DNA from 2 places in the Virgibacillus ihumii genome. Region 1 is predicted to be linked to the other one. Evidence: a T-box and tRNA genes for the amino acid it is inferred to sense, from the RefSeq annotation. Region 1 holds a T-box; the other holds one or more tRNA genes.

Region 1 (8,919 bases):
AAGGTAAATCCATGGCTTATAATTGCTTTATATGGTGCTTTACCAGTAACAGCAACCGCAGTGGATAGTGATGAATTAAACCAGCCGCGATACTGGTCACTGCCTTCCAAATAAACATCAGCAGGTCTTTGAAGCTCTTCCCGTCCTTCTAATACTGCCTCATGTGATGATCCGGAATCAAACCATACATCCATGATATCTGTTTCTTTTGTAAAATTGCCATTAGGGCTATGTTCCGATGTAAAACCTTCAGGCAGCAAATCTTTTGCTTCCCTTTCAAACCAGATATTTGAACCATATTCCGCGAAAAGTGCAGAAACATGCTCAATCGTTTCATTCGTAATAATCGGAGTATTATCTTCGCCATAAAAAACAGGAATTGGCACACCCCATGTACGCTGTCTGGAAATACACCAGTCTTCACGGTCCCGAACCATATTATACAATCGTGTTTCGCCCCATGCCGGGTACCAGTCAATACGTTTAATTTCCTCCAAAATCGTTTGACGGAAATCTTTGATGGATGCAAACCACTGTGACGTTGCCCGGAAAATAGTGGGCTTTTTCGTCCGCCAGTCATGTGGATAGGAGTGTGTAATAAAGCTCAGCTTCAGTAATGCTCCAACTTCCTCCAGCTTTTCCGTAATAGGTTTATTTGCTTTGTCATAAAATAACCCTTCAAATCCCGGTGCTTCACTGGTAAATACCCCTTTATAATCAACTGGGGACAGTGCGTCAATTCCATAGGATCTGGAGACATAAAAGTCATCCTCCCCATGTCCGGGTGCAGTATGAACACAGCCGGTACCTGCATCCGTTGTAACATGCTCACCTAGCATTACAAGTGAATCCCGGTCGTAAAATGGATGTTTTGTCATCACCCGGTCTGCTTCTTTCCCTTTAAACGTCTTTACAACTTGCGGATTATCCCATTCCAATTCCTCGGCTATTGTTTCAAGTAAATCATGTGCCACCACAAACCTCTCGTCATTGACAGCGACAACGACATACTCAAAATCAGGGTGAAGACTGATTCCGAGGTTGGCAGGAATGGTCCATGGCGTTGTGGTCCAGATAACCAGTTTATCTCCTTCATCCAACACACCGTTGCCGTCCGTAACATCAAAAGCCACGTAAATGGACGGTGAACGTTTATCATGATACTCAATTTCTGCTTCCGCCAGGGCGGATTCAGACGAAGGTGACCAATAGACAGGTTTAAGACCTTTATAAATATACCCCCGTTTCGCCATTTCACCAAAAACCTTAATTTGTGCTGCCTCATAATCTTTTGTCAGTGTGATATATGGATTATCCCACTCACCCCGCACACCAAGTTTTTTAAACTGTGTCCGTTGACTGTCAAGCTGTCCCATTGCATATTCTGCACATTTCTCACGGAAATCAGCGATACTCATTTCTTTACGTTTAATTTTTTTCTTTTTGGTCAATGCCGTTTCAATCGGCAGCCCATGGGTATCCCAGCCGGGAACATATGGTGCATGGTATCCTGCCATTGATTTATAGCGTGTAATAAAGTCCTTCAAAATTTTATTCAGCGCATGACCGATATGCAAATCTCCATTCGCGTACGGCGGTCCATCATGCAGTACAAACAAAGGGCGTCCTTTTGTCCGCTCCAGTCCTTTTTCATAAATATTTTCTTCTTCCCATTTTTCCTGCCGAACCGGTTCTTTATTCGGCAAATTACCGCGCATCGGAAAATCTGTTTTAGGCATTAATAATGTGTCTTTATACTCCACGGTTTATTTCCTCCTTATATTAAATCCATTAGAAATGTTTTTAAGTTAGTTGTAAATGGGGTGCGACCATTAAAAAAAGCCCTCAGCATCCCCAAAAGGGACGAGAAGACTCGCGGTACCACCCTTATAAATTCAAAATAATTATATTTTAAATTCACTCAAAGTCCGTAACGTGAACAATCCGTCCGTTCCTACTTCATTCAAAACAGATTACTCCAGGGTGATCTTCAGAATAAACAGCTGTACCGGGCTTCCACCTTATCCCGACTCGCTTAACAGTCACATAAATCCTTACTGTCCCTATCATCGTATTATTAATTATGATTGTAATGAATTATATGTAAAAATTCCTGTATCGTCAAGACTTAAGACTCTTTTTCCGCAGCCACCTCAAGTTCCTGGCTGAAATTCTCGTTAAATAACTCTTCCCAGTCATCCGTATCCACCAGTTCAAGCTGTGCTTCCACCAGCATTTTCAGACGGGTACGGAAAACTTTTGCCTGTTTTTTCAGCTCTTCCACATCCATGGAAATTCGGCGTGACTTATTCAACGCTTCATTTATGATCCGATCGGCATTTTTCTCAGCTTCTTTAATAATCAGTTTAGACTCTTTCGTTGCATTCCCTTTTAACTCTTCTGCTGTTTCCTGTGCAATCAAAATAGAATTATTAAGGGTTGTTTCAATGTTCGTAAAATGTCCCAGTTTTTCATTGAGCTGCTCCACTTTTTCCTGTAAATCCTTTTTTTCACGAATGGTCATTTCGTAGTCTTTGATCACCTGATCCAAAAATTCATTGACTTCATCTTCATCATATCCCCGAAACCCTCTGGTAAATTCTTTATTATGGATATCCAGTGGTGTTAATGGCACAAAAGCCACCTCCTTAAAAATACTAAAAATAACTGTCATAAGTTTTTATTCGACAAAAAGATATAAAATCCTGCTTAAGGGAAGAATTATTGCAAAACAGCGATGGAAATCTTCCAGTTATCTTTTTTCGTCCGGCCGTTAATGTGGTCCAGTCTGCTTCGTCCTTTGCCTCTCAGTGATATGAGATCACCCTCTTCAAGGGTGAACTTCGGATCGTCAACAATTTTAAAATTAACTTTAACCAACTGTTTTCCAATCATTTCAACCGCATCTTTTCTCGATATATTGTAAATCACCTTGACTACTGCATCAAGCCTCAGTGATGACACTGTCTTATCGGATATTTTCCAGTTTAAATTCTTTGAAATCAATGTGCTGAGCGGTTTTTCCTCGAGTCGGATTTTAGTCTTTTTAATGGACGTCAGATTTGTGATGATATAAGGAGCAATTTCATCAGCAGCGACTATCTGAATAATGCCTTCTCCAACTATAATTTCACCAAGCTTCTGGCGTTTAATTCCCTGGGATAAAAATGCCCCCATTACATCCCGATGTGTTACACTGACAAATTTTTGATGATAAGAAGCCTGGAGCAGTGAAAGCTGAAAGGATTCATCATCAATAATTTCGTACATTGGCGCAAGAATAACACGTTTTCTTTCAGCTGATTCATTTCCGCCCTGCTTGTACATTTTAATGTCTCCACCAGTTGTGCCGATTAGCATTTCAACAATCTGCTGCTCTCTAGGATCAAGGAAATCCGTCAATTTCACCTGATAAGAGCGTTCTACCTGTTCAATCCAGGACAACACCTTATCAATAAATGGCTGTTCTTCCTCCCTGAAATGCTGGTAAATCTCCATTTATTAAAACCAGCTGCCCAGCATATTAAACAGTACCGGCAACCCAAATGCTCGTGCAAAGTAGAGAACAAGAATTGCGACGATCGGAGAAATATCAATCATACCGATTGGCGGAATAATTTTACGAAATGGTTCCAAATAAGGCTCGGAAATTTTAGCAAAGAACTCACCAATTGACGACTCCCGAGCACCGGGGAACCAAGACATAAAAATATAAATAATTAAAGCATAACTGTAAAGCATCAGTGCAAGTTGTAATACACTATAGATTGAACTCATTAAATCCTACCATCCTTTTTCAAATTCATCTTCTTCGTCATACATGTCAGTTATGCTTCCGGACACATCCACATTATCCGGGGAGCATAAAAATGTCTGTGCACCAAGTTTTTGAATGTCACCATTGACTGCATAAACCGTACCACTTAAAAAATCAACAATACGTTTTGCCTGATGGTGATCAACCCGCTGCATATTAATGACAACAGCCCGTCTGTTGACCACATTATCAGCAATCTCCTGGGCTTCACTGTAATTTCTCGGCTCACAAAGTACTACCTTTGATGTTGGGTGCTGCATGCTCGTCAAATTGACGACGTTTTGCTTTTTTTGATTGCCGGCTTGCTCGTTCACAGAAATTTCTTCAGATTCATCAACATATTCATATTCATCGTCCATCGTGAAAAATGTTTTCAGTTTATTTTTAATACTCATTGTTTCACCCCGCTCGTTTTAGGATCCGACCAATTTCGAACCTATCCGGATATGTGTAGCTCCTTCTTCGACAGCAATCTGATAATCATTGCTCATTCCCATCGATAAATGTTCGCATGGAGCATGTAACAGATTTTCACCCTTGACCATACTTCTTAGTGATGCAAGTTCTCTGAAAATACTTCGCAGCTGATCTTCATCTTCCACGTGCGGTGCCATCGTCATTAAGCCGGTAATCCGAACGTTTTCAAATCGCTCAACATCTTTGATAAAAGCAAGCACCTTATCAGGATGAAGACCATGCTTCGTTTCTTCTCCGCTTACATTTACCTGAATAAAACAATCAACAGGTTGTTCTGCCCGTTTGTTAATCTCCTTGGCCAGTGAAAGCCTGTCCAGTGAATGAATGGCATCCACCTTATCAATAACTTCTTTTACTTTTCTGGATTGAAGTGTTCCAATAAAATGCCATGCTGCCTTATCCGTAATGGCGTTGTATTTTTCCAGAAATCCATCCAACCGATTTTCGCCAAGATTTTTAATTCCTGCATTGATTGTTTCTTTTGTTCGTTCTATTGTAACATATTTCGTTACGCCGATTATGGTGATTTCGTCGGGATTTCGACCATTTTTTTGACATGCCTGTACAATATTACTGCGAACCCTATCCAAGTTTGCTGCTACATCCATTTGTTCAAGTACTCCTTCCACTTTACATTTTATAACCTATGTATCCTAGCATTCTTCCTGTTTTTCCCCGATCACGGCGATGCGAAAAAAATAAGTGTTCATCAGTAAATGTGCAATAATTTGTTATATCTATATTATGACGTAAAATTCCTTGTTGTAAAAGAATTTCAGCATTTAATTGTTTTAAATCGAGTAAAAATCGGTTATTTCCGTTTTTCTCAACAACTTTTTCCTGATTGCTTTCATCTATATGTTGAATGACCTTTTCATCGACCTCATATTGTGCTTTTGAAATACTTGGCCCTATAACAACGAGGATATCTTTCAGATTCGCTCCTACATCTAAGTATCTCCGGATCATTTGTCCGGCAATCCTATTAACGGTTCCTTTCCAACCAGCGTGTGCAATTCCGATGTATTCCGTCACCGGGTCGAAAAAGAACAAAGGAACACAATCAGCATAAAAAGCGGTACATAGTATCCCGGCTTCCCTTGTGATTAACCCATCGATTCCCTTCAGCGAGGTATCATACGAAGCGGCTCCTTTTCCGGCATCGCTTTCTCCGGCAAAATAAATTCCGGTTTCATGTATCTGCTCACCCGAGATCCATTTTTCAAGAGGAATGGATAATGTTTCAGCCAGCTTCGTTCGGTTAGCCAACACATCATCATACTTATCAGGAACATGAAGTCCAAGGTTAAATGATTCGAATGGGCCGCTGCTGTACCCCCCATTTCTCGTTGTAAAACCTGCTGCTAATTTCGGCTTAATTCGCTGCCACTTTTCAATACTTAGCATCAGATTATTGCTTTCATAAAATGGCTCGTTCACTATCGTCGCCCCCTGGTAGTATACTTGTTCCATAATATCATATTTGATGGGTCATTCGAAAAATTGCTGCTGCTCTTCATAAACAATATGATTTCCAGGATTACGAATCAGAATAACATCAGAACCAATCGTTTCGATTTTATTCCATGGAATTTCCATTTCTCCAGGCTTGCCGAACAAACCTCCACCAGACTTTTTTTCCTTTGTATAAATAATCAGCGCGGTAATCATTCCGGTAGTACCGTCTATTTCCAAATCGGATATATGTCCTAGTCTGCTGCCATCACTGATTACAATTACTTCCTTAACCTGCAGTTCCGATAATTTTATCATACGATTCACCTGCCTTTGTATTGATGTATATGCAAAACGGATCTGAAAAATTAATGCACACAAAAACGCCACCATAACTTGGTGACGTTCAAAATCGCACATATACACTTTTGGAACCGCGCAATTCAGAGATGGACTGGACTCTATATTGCTGCGATTGCTTCTTCAACTCATTATTTGCTCTAAATCATTCAAACATCTGCTTGTTCATTTGGCTGATTGCCGCTTTTTCAAGACGGGAAACCTGTGCCTGTGAAATACCTATTTCATCGGCAACCTCCATTTGTGTTTTACCTTGAAAAAAACGTTTATTCAAGATCATATTCTCCCGTTCATTCAGTTTCACCATGCCCTCCCTCAGGGATAGTTTATCAACCCACAATGCATCGCTGTCACTGTCGTCACTTAACTGATCCATTACAAAAATCGGGTCTCCGCCATCATTGTAGATTGGCTCAAACAGTGACACCGGATCCTGAATAGCGTCCATGGCAAACACAATATCTGAGTGTGGTACGCCCATTTCCTCAGCTATTTCGAGTGGTGTCGGTTCCTTGGACGTTTTACTAATTAATTTTTCTCTGACCTGCAACGCTTTATAAGCTATATCGCGCAATGATCGTGAGACGCGAATCGGGTTATTGTCGCGCAGATACCTTCTTATTTCGCCTATGATCATCGGAACAGCATACGTGGAAAAGCGTACATTATGTCCTAAATCAAAATTATCGATTGATTTCATGAGTCCGATACAACCTACCTGAAATAAATCATCCACATATTCTCCTCGATTATTGAATCGCTGAATGACACTTAATACCAGTCGTAAGTTTCCGTTCACCAATTCTTCCCTTGCTGTAATATCACCCTCATGCATTTTTTTGAATAACTTTCGCATTTCATCATTTTTAAGTACAGGTAATTTGGATGTGTCTACACCGCAAATTTCTACTTTATGTCTGGTCATTATGTTCTACCCTCCCGGTTGGAGATGCTGTTCTTGGTCAGTATCTCCCCATAGGAGGTTTTTTATGCAATTGGGTATCGTATAAAAACGGTCAGAAATTCATCGAAAACTTACTGCAGCAGGTCATACCATTTTATTAAATTCTTTTTGCAGCCGGCGGATAATTTTTTTCTCCAACCGCGAAATATAGGACTGCGAAATTCCGAGCATATCTGCCACATCTTTTTGAGTTTTTTCTTCCTGACCAACCAGGCCAAAGCGAAGTTCCATTATCTGTTTTTCCCGCGGATTCAGCTGTGACAGCGCACTTTTAAGCAGGGATTTGTCAACGTTTGATTCAATGTCTCTCGTAATGATATCCTCATCCGTTCCAAGCACATCGGAAAGCCGTAATTCATTACCATCCCAATCGATGTTTAATGGCTCATCAAATGAAATTTCAGTCTTCAATTTGTTGTTTCGCCTTAGATACATTAGAATTTCATTTTCAATACATCTGGATGCATAGGTTGCCAGCTTGATTTTTTTCTCGGGATTGAATGTGTTGACAGCCTTAATCAGGCCGATAGTTCCTATACTGATCAAGTCTTCAATATTTATCCCGGTATTCTCAAACTTTCGGGCAATATATACGACCAGCCTTAAATTGCGTTCAATCAGCATTGCCCTGGCGGATTTATCACCTTTGGGCAGCAATTCAAGTAATTCTCGCTCCTCTTCCTTTGACAACGGCGGGGGCAATGCTTCACTCCCGCCAATATAATAGATTTCATCCGACTTAAATCCAAGTTTAAAGAGAAGTTTATACCACCATAATCGAGTTCGCAGTTTCCATAATCGCAATTTCAAAATTAACCGCTCCTTTTCTTATTAAGCTGTTTCAACAACTTCTGATTTAACAATTTTAGGATGAAGCAGGCAATGATAGGATTGGTCCTTGGTCAATTCCGAAAATTGAATGCCAATCATGATTTTTCGGGTTGTAATTTTTTGATTATCATAATAAAACGTTAAGTTGTCAGGTTTTATTCCCATCATAAATGTACGGTTACCTTCAACCCCCTGATATGGAATAATATTAATTCGATGTTCCCACTTTGCCGGGAGTTTCTCAAAATTCAGTTCAGAATGCGCCTGATAAAGCGCTTTCCAATCATCTTCTGTAAACCACTTTTTCAAAAAATATTCATCACAAATGATGACCGGCTTTTTACTGACCGGATCCATCAACTGATTCCCACTATCAATATATCCGGTCGTCGAAAAACTTTTACTGTCAATTTGAATGTTTACCGGACAAAGCTGGTCGTAGCGTATTTTTTCTTCGGCATGCTTGTCCATTCGAGTCTTTGTAAACATCCAGACCAGCGGAAACCCAACGACTATAAACAGCCAGCTGACCGGGTCTCCGAATCCGCTGTTAAATGTAAGTATGCCGCTGGTTGATACCCCGACTGGATTCTGAAATAAAAAATGTATTGCTAACAAGCCACCTCCTATTGCAAATGTTGTGAAGTAAAACAGGAGAAGCAATTTCATCATCCGGTACAATGAACGAATCCTGAAGGTGCACAGAATGATGATAATGGAATAAATCAGCTTCCCTGCCACCGAATTAACAAACGTGTCCGGATAATAGATTGATAATGGAACCAATAATGAAGCGATGAAAGCACCAAAGACGATTCGGATTTTACGTGTGCCGTCCTTCGCCAATGCCTGTGTGAGCATAAGCAGCATCATATCCAGAAGAAAATTCAGCAGCCAGACAGCATCCAAATAGATGGTCACTTCACACTTCCTTCCTTTATTAGAAAACTTGGTTGTCACCAAGCCTTTGGGTGACAGCCATAGTTGCACTTATGCAGTAAGAAAGGATTTTATA
Region 2 (8,919 bases), 530 kb from region 1:
ATAATGTCGTTGAAGACTTTGATGGCGTATTAAATGAATTTGATAAAATAATCGGACTTGACCGTCTGAAGGTTGTCCACGTGAACGACAGTAAAAATGTGCAGGGAGCACAAAAGGACAGGCACGAAAATATCGGCTTTGGTCATATCGGATTTGATGCATTGCATTATGTAATCACACATCCGCAATTGAGCGAATTACCTAAGATTCTGGAAACGCCGTATGTTGGGGAAGATAAAAAGAATAAGAAACCGCCATATAAATTTGAAATTGAAATGATTAAAGATGGTAATTTTATCCCTGATTTAAAAAATAATATTGTAAAACAATAAATGCAGGAATAACGCCGTTATGGTGTTATTCCTTGCTTTTTTATCCAATCAAAATAAATACTCCAATCCGTGCTCCTGAATCATTTTTTCGAACAATCGCTGTGCTTTCTGTGCGGTGCTCTGATCCGTAATCTGTGTCAGGTCTTTATATAATTTTTTCCTTCCTGTTTCACTGAATGGATCAACTTTATTTTGTTTTAAATAGGATTCAATCTGTTTTGCTTGGTTGTAACTTATACTGAAACCATATTGTTTACTGTAGTGAAGCAGTTCTTTTGCTGATAATTGCTTTAGCTTATTCATAATAAGTTCTTTTATGAAATTTGTCATGTTCATGCTCCTTTACATGTATCGCTTAGTCAGTCTATGCAAAATCCCCATAATTTGTTTACAAAAATGTTCCATTCCATTAACTTACATTATTATTTTTCGGTTTACTCCATAAACTAAGCTTGCACCTCAAAAAAGGAAAGTGAGGTTTTAAATATGGATGAGTCCCGAGAAACACGTAACAATGATGCGAGGGAGTCCCAAAGAAACCGACTTGATGACCAGGATATTGCGGCAACAAATATGAATGGACGAGGAATAAATACCAGAGATCCACGAAGTACAAGGGATGAAGAATTTGCTGCAGAAATGACAGCCGACGATGTAACAAATGATGCCAATCATGATGAAGATGTAATCAGTGCATACGGCTGGATAGGTGCTGCATTATCTGTTATTTCATTCTTTGTTATGCCAATCATTCTTGGCGCTGCAGGGATAATTTTAGGTTTCATTTCGAGAAGCAAAGGTGCTGACACATTGGGTAATATTGCCATTATTGCCGGTGCAGCATCCATTATCATCACATTATTTGTGCTCCCATTTGTATAGGGAAGGGAGGCTGATTAGAAATTATAATCAGCCTCTTTTCTTTTGGCAGACAGGCCGTTGCCGAATACTTGGTGACAACCAGGTTTTCTAAAAATTACCGGCGCCCTTCTCATAAAACGGGAAGAAGTAATAGTTACCAGCTTTTATTTGTAATGGTTTTGCATCGGGATTTAATTCTTTGAAGTCAGCTACAATCTGCTTCACATCGAGGGTTTGCACAGATTCCTGGTTAATCTGTTCAACAATGGACAAGACTGTTTCACCTTCATGCACTTTTATGCGAACAGCTTGTGAATGTATTGTAGCTCTTGAAGTGATGTTATCCTCGGAAGAATGATTTAAATCTTTTTCAAGCGATCCCACGGTTAAATCTTTATGCATACTTATAATAAATAACAATACGAATATAAATAATCCGAATTTTATGAGTGGATTCATGATTTGTTGCCCCTTTTTTGAAACATTTACTTGTGTTTTAACGTACTATTACTGATAGGAAAAAGGAGGTTCACGTACATGGATGTATTCTCATTGGACTGGATTGGCTTTGTGATTACCGGTTTCGGCACACTTTTTTTAATCGGTGAGATGTTGGTTAATATGCGGGGGTTCTTTGGACTTATGGGGATAGCCTTCATCACCGTCTATTTTGCTGCATATCTCGAAACAGGCTCCTTTATCATTATGCTTATTGTTTATTTTATCGGATTATTACTTATTATTATTGATGGGAAGCTGGTTAATGACGGTACCCTGGCAACTTTAGGTCTGGCATGCATGCTGATTGCCGTAGCTGTTACGGCTCCGAACCTTAATGCCGGTCTTTATGCGGTCATCGGTGTTCTGGTTGGCGGAGGCTCTTCATTTTTCTTTTTGAAAGTGTTCAAACGACGGGATATGTGGACAAAAATAACCTTAATGGATAAGCTCACTTCAGAAAAAGGTTATAACAGTTTGAATAATGAGTATGCCGATTTACTGAATCAGGAAGGAGAGACGATGAATAACCTGCGTCCGGTTGGAACCATTCAGGTCAACAACAAATATTACAGCGCTGTCTCCAATGGGCAGTGGATACCCGAGAAAACTAAAATTAAAGTGGTTCAAGTGGATGGGACGCGCATTTTGGTTGAAAAAATTAATACGAAGGAAGCAGAGAAAAATACTCAATGACGTCATGTTTTTGAGTGTTTTTTTCTTTTTCTGCATTAAATGTATGGTGTTCGGGTACTAAATAATTATAGAAGTGTCGAGAAATGTAAATTTAATGTTAAATTTGTATCCTTATCCTTTACAAATAATCAATAATCCATTAATAATGGTGAAGGCATGATTATGAGTATTATTTAAATGAAAGGATGGAGTAACTTTTGGAAATCGATCTGCAGCAGTTAATATTTCAGTTTGTCGGTGGTTTGGGTATTTTCCTATTAGGTATAAAATTTATGGGGGACGGTTTACAGAAGTCAGCTGGTGATCGGTTGCGCAACATTCTCGATAAATTTACCAGTAATCCGTTTCTTGGTGTTTTAACCGGTGCGGTTGTTACAATCTTGATACAGAGCAGTTCGAGTACAACTGTATTAACGGTAGGCTTGGTAAACGCTGGCTTCCTGACACTTAGACAGGCAATTGGTATCATTATGGGTGCGAACATCGGTACAACCGTAACTGCATTTATAATTGGTATTGATTTAGAAACGTATGCATTACCGATTGTAGCTGTTGGGTGTTTCCTGATTTTCTTCTTTAAAAATCAGAAAGTCACAAACGTAGGACAAGCTATTTTCGGGTTTGGGGCACTTTTCTTAGGGTTGAAATTCATGGGTGAAGCAATGGCACCACTGGAAAATCTTGAATCTTTCCATGAATTAACGTTAAACATGAGTGAGAACCCGATTTTGGGAGTTGTGATTGGAACGTTATTTACAGTTGTCGTACAAAGTTCCAGTGCAACCATTGGAATCCTGCAGGGGTTATTTTCAGAGGGGCTTATTGAGTTAAAAGCAGCATTACCGGTATTATTTGGTGATAATATTGGTACAACCATTACTGCTGTACTGGCATCGATTGGTACAAGTGTAGCAGCAAAACGTGCAGCATTGGTTCACGTTACATTTAACCTGATTGGTACAACGATTTTCCTGACGTTATTAGGTTTGTTTACAAATTTCGTAATGTTCCTGCAATCGAGTCTGGATCTAAATCCGGAAATGACGATAGCTTTTGCTCATGGTAGTTTTAATCTAACTAATACAATCATTCAATTTCCATTTATTGCAGGTTTAGCATGGCTGGTTACAAAACTGATTCCTGGAGACGATACAATAGTTGAGTATAAGCCTCAACATCTGGATCCAATCTTTATTCAACAGTCATCAGCGCTGGCGTTGGATCAGGCAAAAGCCGAAGTTATCCGTATGGGTGAATATGCATACAACGGTCTCGAGGAAACAAATAAGTATCTTACAACGAAATCTCAGAAACATTCCGACATGGCTATGCAGATCGAAGGGGCATTAAACAACCTTGATAAGGAAATCACAAAATATCTGGTCAGTATTTCGTCGGAATCCATGTCTGAATTGGAAAGTGCACGACACACGGCATTGATGGACTCTGTACGGGATATTGAACGAATTGGTGACCATTTTGAAAACATTATTGAGTTGATCGATTATAAAATATCAAATAAAGTAAAACTGACTGAACAGGCGCAGGATGATTTAAATAATATGTTTGATTTGACTATTATGACAGTCAAACAATCCATCAAAGCACTTGAATCAGATGATCGGGAAGAAGCGCTTGCAGTTATTCAAAAAGAAGAAGAGATAGATAAAATGGAGCGCACGTACCGCAAGAAGCATATCATTCGCATGAATGAAGGGTTATGTAACGGGTCTGCAGGGATTGTCTTTGTAGATATGATCAGTAATCTTGAGCGAATTGGTGACCACGCAGTTAATATAGCTGAGGATGTACTGGGAGAATAAATAATTTGCAGTGAAAAAGAGGGGTGCTATTGCCTCTCTCTTTTTTTGTTGCGTGTGCGAATTGTGTTCACAATAAGGTGTCTGGGTCCTATCGCACGTGAAACAGGCAATTGAAAGACCCTGAAATTGTGTTTCAAATATTATTGAAAACCAAACATAATCATGCTATAGTATATAGTGTTGTTTAATTAAGCGGATAAGCGTTCGTGAACAAAAAAATGTAAAAGTTATTGACATAATCTGTCGTACATGGTAAATTATATTTCGTTGCTGATAAAAATCCTTTTCGTCACGAACAAAAGCTTATACATATTTTAGATTATTCCACAGTAGCTCAGCGGTAGAGCGATCGGCTGTTAACCGATTAGTCGCAGGTTCGATTCCTGCCTGTGGAGCCATATGGCGGTGTAGCTCAGCTGGCGAGAGCGTACGGTTCATACCCGTGAGGTCGGGGGTTCGATCCCCTCCGCCGCTACCATTTCAATTACATATAAACGGCGGTCGTGGCGAAGCGGTTAACGCACCGGATTGTGGCTCCGGCATACGTGGGTTCGATCCCCACCGGTCGCCCCATAAAATAGACTTGGACCCTTAGCTCAGCTGGTTAGAGCTATCGGCTCATAACCGATCGGTCGCAGGTTCGAATCCTGCAGGGTCCACCATTTTAATTCGGAGGTATACCCAAGTCTGGCTGAAGGGATCGGTCTTGAAAACCGACAGGCGGGTCAAACCGCGCGGGGGTTCGAATCCCTCTACCTCCTCCATACATATTTTAACGCGTTACAATCACATACCGCTCTGTAGCTTAGTCGGTAGAGCAAGCCGCCCGCTTCAACGAATAAGCTTCTAAGAGAAGGCCTGCGAGGAGTGCTGCGTCACTGAAAGAACCTGCAACACGACGAGCCAACCAAGCTCAGGATGTACTTAAATACGAATTAAACTACAATCACATACGGCTCTGTAGCTCAGTCGGTAGAGCAAGGGACTGAAAATCCCTGTGTCGGCGGTTCGATTCCGTCCGGAGCCATCCTTGAAACAAGCTAATCGCTTGTTTTTTTTATGCAATATGTTTCAGTTTTATAAATGTGGGAATATAACGATTATAGGGCTGATCATTACCAGCACTGTTATGAATGCAAATAATTTGCAAGTGCGGAATAGCTCTGATAGGCTTGCTTTAAAAGGTTGAATTTTCAATCCTTTAAAAACATATTTTTGTGGGAGGAATTAATAATGGCAAAATTTGAATTACCAGAACTACCTTATGCATACGATGCTTTAGAACCAACAATCGACAAAGAAACAATGAATATCCACCACACAAAGCATCATAATACTTATGTTACAAAGCTGAACGCCGCAGTAGAAGGAAATGCGGATCTTCAGAATAAATCAGTAGAAGATCTTGTAAGCAGCATTGATTCTGTACCTGAAAATATTCGTACTGCTGTTCGGAACAATGGCGGCGGACATGTTAACCATAGCCTATTCTGGAAAGTGATGTCACCAAATGGCGGCGGCGAGCCAACAGGCGAGCTTGCTGACAAAATTAATGGTAAATTCGGCAGCTTCGACAAGTTCAAAGAAGAATTTGAAACTGCTGCAAAAGGTCGTTTCGGTTCAGGCTGGGCTTGGCTTGTTGTAAACAACGGGGATGTGGAAGTAATCAGCACACCAAATCAGGATTCACCATTGATGGAAGGCAAAACGCCGGTTCTTGGTCTTGATGTTTGGGAGCATGCATATTACCTTAAGTATCAAAACAAGCGTCCTGATTATGTTGCTGCATTCTGGAACGTTGTTAACTGGGATGAAGTTGCAAAAAATTATGATGCTGCAAAATAATAATAATTAACAGTTAGCTGGGTGCGGATAACCAATATCCGCACCTTTTTAATGCACAAATATGTGTGCATATCTAATTGCTATTTGCTCAAACTAATAGCAGTTAAAGGGGAGCAATTGATATGCACAAGAGTATCCAGAATATAGCTGGCAAAGTCGAAATAGACAGGGATTTAATTTTCCTGCTGGTAATTGGCGGACTATACTCATTGGGTATATTTCTGTCCAACACATTTGTTAACATTTATTTATGGAAACAATCCGGTGATTACGTGACAATCGCAATGTACAATTTGGGAATATATCTGCTGCAGCCGATTACGTTTATTTTCGCCGGCAAAATTGCAAAAAAAGTAGACAGGGTGATTGTCCTGAGGTTAGGGGTAACCGTATTATCCCTGTTTTTTTTGAGTGTCCTTATTATAGCGGAGGATGCCTCCGTTTATAATTTTCTGCTTGGAAGTCTGTTAGGTATCGGTTATGGATTTTATTGGCTGGCATTTAACGTACTCACATTTGAAATAACCGAACCGGAGTCAAGAGATTTTTTCAATGGCTTTCTGGGAATACTTCAATCATTCGGTGGCATGATAGGTCCGTTGCTGGCAGGTACCATTATTTTAAAAATGCCTGCTACTATGGGATACACGACGATTTTCACGATTTCATTCGGGCTGTTTATCAGTGCTGTAATCTGCAGTTTTTTTCTGAAACGACGACCTGCAGAAGGGTTATTTCATTTCAAACGGGTACTTGCAGAGAAGGGGAATAATAAAAATTGGGGCAAAATTTTAAATGCCCACGTATTCCAAGGGCTGCGCGAAGGGATATTTTTATTTGTCATTGCGATTTGGGTGTATTTAACTACGAAAAGTGAGTTTGCCCTCGGTATGTTTAATTTATTTTTATCCGGCCTGTCACTTGTATTTTATTTTATTGTTACGAAGTGGATTAAACCATCCATGCGGAAAAAATCAATTTTATTCGGTGCTATCCTGCTGTACGTGTCCATTTTCATTATATTGTTCGACATTTCTTACTATAAGCTTATGATTTATGCAGCAATAATTGGTATTGCCTACCCGATTATTAATGTTCCGTATGTATCCATGACGTATGATGTAATCGGAAAGGCTTGGAAAGCAAAGGATTTTCGAATCGAATATATTGTGGTAAGGGAATTGTTTGTCAACATAGGGCGGGTTGTAGCGATTCTATCCTTCCTGATTGCCATTTATGTGTTTCCCGCTGAAAAAATTATTCCATTTTTGCTGATTATCTTCGGTGCGGGTCATCTTTTTATTTACTTATTTGTAAAGAATATCTCTCTGGGCAGTCCGCATAAAAAAGATTTTATGATAAAAGAGCAATTAACCGATGAAAAAGATCGGTAATCCTCTAGAATTTCCAGTATTTAATGCTATAATAGGAATACTTGGAAGGTTTTATATCTAGGGGGAGACAATGGTGCAACGAAAGACGAAAAAAAAGAAAACACAACTTCCTTTTCGTTTAAATATATTGTTTTTCATTGTCTTTCTGTTGTTCTCTGTTTTGGTTTTGCAGCTTGGAGTTGTGCAAATTTTGAACGGGGAAGAGTTTCAGGAAGAAATTGATAAAACAGTTAAAGAGAACACGGAAATACCGGTGCCGCGGGGAAGAATGTTCGATCGAAATCACAATTTAATCGTTGGTAATAAACCACTCTATTCGATCACATACACTCCTGCTAAAGGAGTTACAGCAGAGGATCGTCTTGAGGTGGCCGAGAAACTGTCACGTTTTATTTCCATGCCGAAAGAAAATGGGGAGTATGACGTTACCGAACGGAATAAAAAAGAATATTGGTATTTGAAACACACAGAGGAAGCAACAAGCCGACTTTCTGATAAAGAACTCGAAAAAATGGATACAAGTGAAGAATACAATACAATTTTGGAACGTATTAAAAAAGATGAAATTGATGATTTTACCGAGAAACAGCTTGAAGTAATGGCGATCAAAAAAGAAATGGATCAGGCAATGACCCTGACACCACACGTTATCAAAAACGAAAATGTAACACCTGAGGAATTTGCCAAAGTATCCGAGCATCTGGATATGCTTGATGGAATAAATGCCACTACCGATTGGGATCGCTTTAAACCATATGGTAAAACGTTCAGCAATTTTATCGGATCCATTACATCCCAGTCGCAAGGTATTCTTGCCGAAAAAGAAGAATATTATCTGTCCCGCGGATACAAGCGAAATGACCGCGTCGGGCAAAGCGGTCTGGAGCAGCAGTATGAAAGTCTGTTGCGGGGCCGGAAAGAAAAAATCCAGTATACAACAAACAAAGATGGAAAAGTAATTGATTCTGAAGTGGTTGTGGAAGGTCAACGGGGCAAAGATCTTGTTCTGACAATTAATATGAAATTGCAGAAGAAAGTGAATAAAATACTGCGAGAAGAACTGAAGGCAGCAATTCAAAAACACCCATATAAGAATCGGTTTATGAATGATGCGCTTGCGGTTGTCATGAACCCGCAGACAGGTGAACTCCTGGCAGTGGCAGGTCAGCATTATAACCGGGAGAAAAATGAATTTGAAAATGCCGGGCTGAAAGCATTGTATGCAGCACATGAGCCAGGTTCTGCAATAAAGGGTGCTACAGTTCTTTCCGGTTATGAATCCGGAGTCATTGATATAGGTACTACGTTTTATGATGCACCAATTAAGATAGCCGGCACTCCGGAGAAAAGTTCGTATCGGAATCTTGGCTTGATAAATGATGTCAATGCCCTCAAACGTTCATCCAACGTATACATGTTTTATATTGCAATGCGGATGGGTGGGGACTTTAATTACGAGCGGAATGAAAG

What was found. The T-box of region 1 lies ahead of ileS (isoleucine--tRNA ligase). A T-box ahead of a tRNA ligase gene usually reads a tRNA of that ligase, here a tRNA-Ile.
Region 2: it encodes a tRNA-Ile, which carries the amino acid that the T-box ahead of ileS (isoleucine--tRNA ligase) is inferred to sense. The anticodon was not compared.

Annotation. Positions count from the first base shown of each region.
Region 1 covers NZ_CACVAN010000001.1:502,218-511,136, reverse strand. The annotation lists gene ileS (isoleucine--tRNA ligase) at 1-1,763, opposite strand, end outside; T-box leader at 1,857-2,079, opposite strand; gene HUX68_RS02515 (DivIVA domain-containing protein) at 2,129-2,635, opposite strand; gene HUX68_RS02510 (YlmH family RNA-binding protein) at 2,722-3,498, opposite strand; gene HUX68_RS02505 (YggT family protein) at 3,502-3,777, opposite strand; gene HUX68_RS02500 (cell division protein SepF) at 3,784-4,212, opposite strand; gene HUX68_RS02495 (YggS family pyridoxal phosphate-dependent enzyme) at 4,231-4,902, opposite strand; gene pgeF (peptidoglycan editing factor PgeF) at 4,925-5,734, opposite strand; gene HUX68_RS02485 (YlmC/YmxH family sporulation protein) at 5,786-6,067, opposite strand; gene sigG (RNA polymerase sporulation sigma factor SigG) at 6,255-7,034, opposite strand; gene sigE (RNA polymerase sporulation sigma factor SigE) at 7,158-7,877, opposite strand; gene spoIIGA (sigma-E processing peptidase SpoIIGA) at 7,905-8,825, opposite strand.
Region 2 covers NZ_CACVAN010000001.1:1,030,786-1,039,704, reverse strand. The annotation lists gene HUX68_RS05225 (deoxyribonuclease IV) at 1-332, shown strand, start outside; gene HUX68_RS05220 (DUF2624 domain-containing protein) at 381-662, opposite strand; gene HUX68_RS05215 (hypothetical protein) at 819-1,214, shown strand; gene HUX68_RS05210 (hypothetical protein) at 1,302-1,652, opposite strand; gene HUX68_RS05205 (NfeD family protein) at 1,731-2,387, shown strand; gene HUX68_RS05200 (Na/Pi cotransporter family protein) at 2,585-4,210, shown strand; tRNA gene HUX68_RS05195 (tRNA-Asn) at 4,534-4,608, shown strand; tRNA gene HUX68_RS05190 (tRNA-Met) at 4,612-4,688, shown strand; tRNA gene HUX68_RS05185 (tRNA-His) at 4,708-4,783, shown strand; tRNA gene HUX68_RS05180 (tRNA-Ile) at 4,796-4,872, shown strand; tRNA gene HUX68_RS05175 (tRNA-Ser) at 4,882-4,974, shown strand; tRNA gene HUX68_RS05170 (tRNA-Phe) at 5,165-5,237, shown strand; gene sodA (superoxide dismutase SodA) at 5,444-6,055, shown strand; gene HUX68_RS05160 (MFS transporter) at 6,178-7,449, shown strand; gene HUX68_RS05155 (peptidoglycan D,D-transpeptidase FtsI family protein) at 7,520-8,919, shown strand, end outside.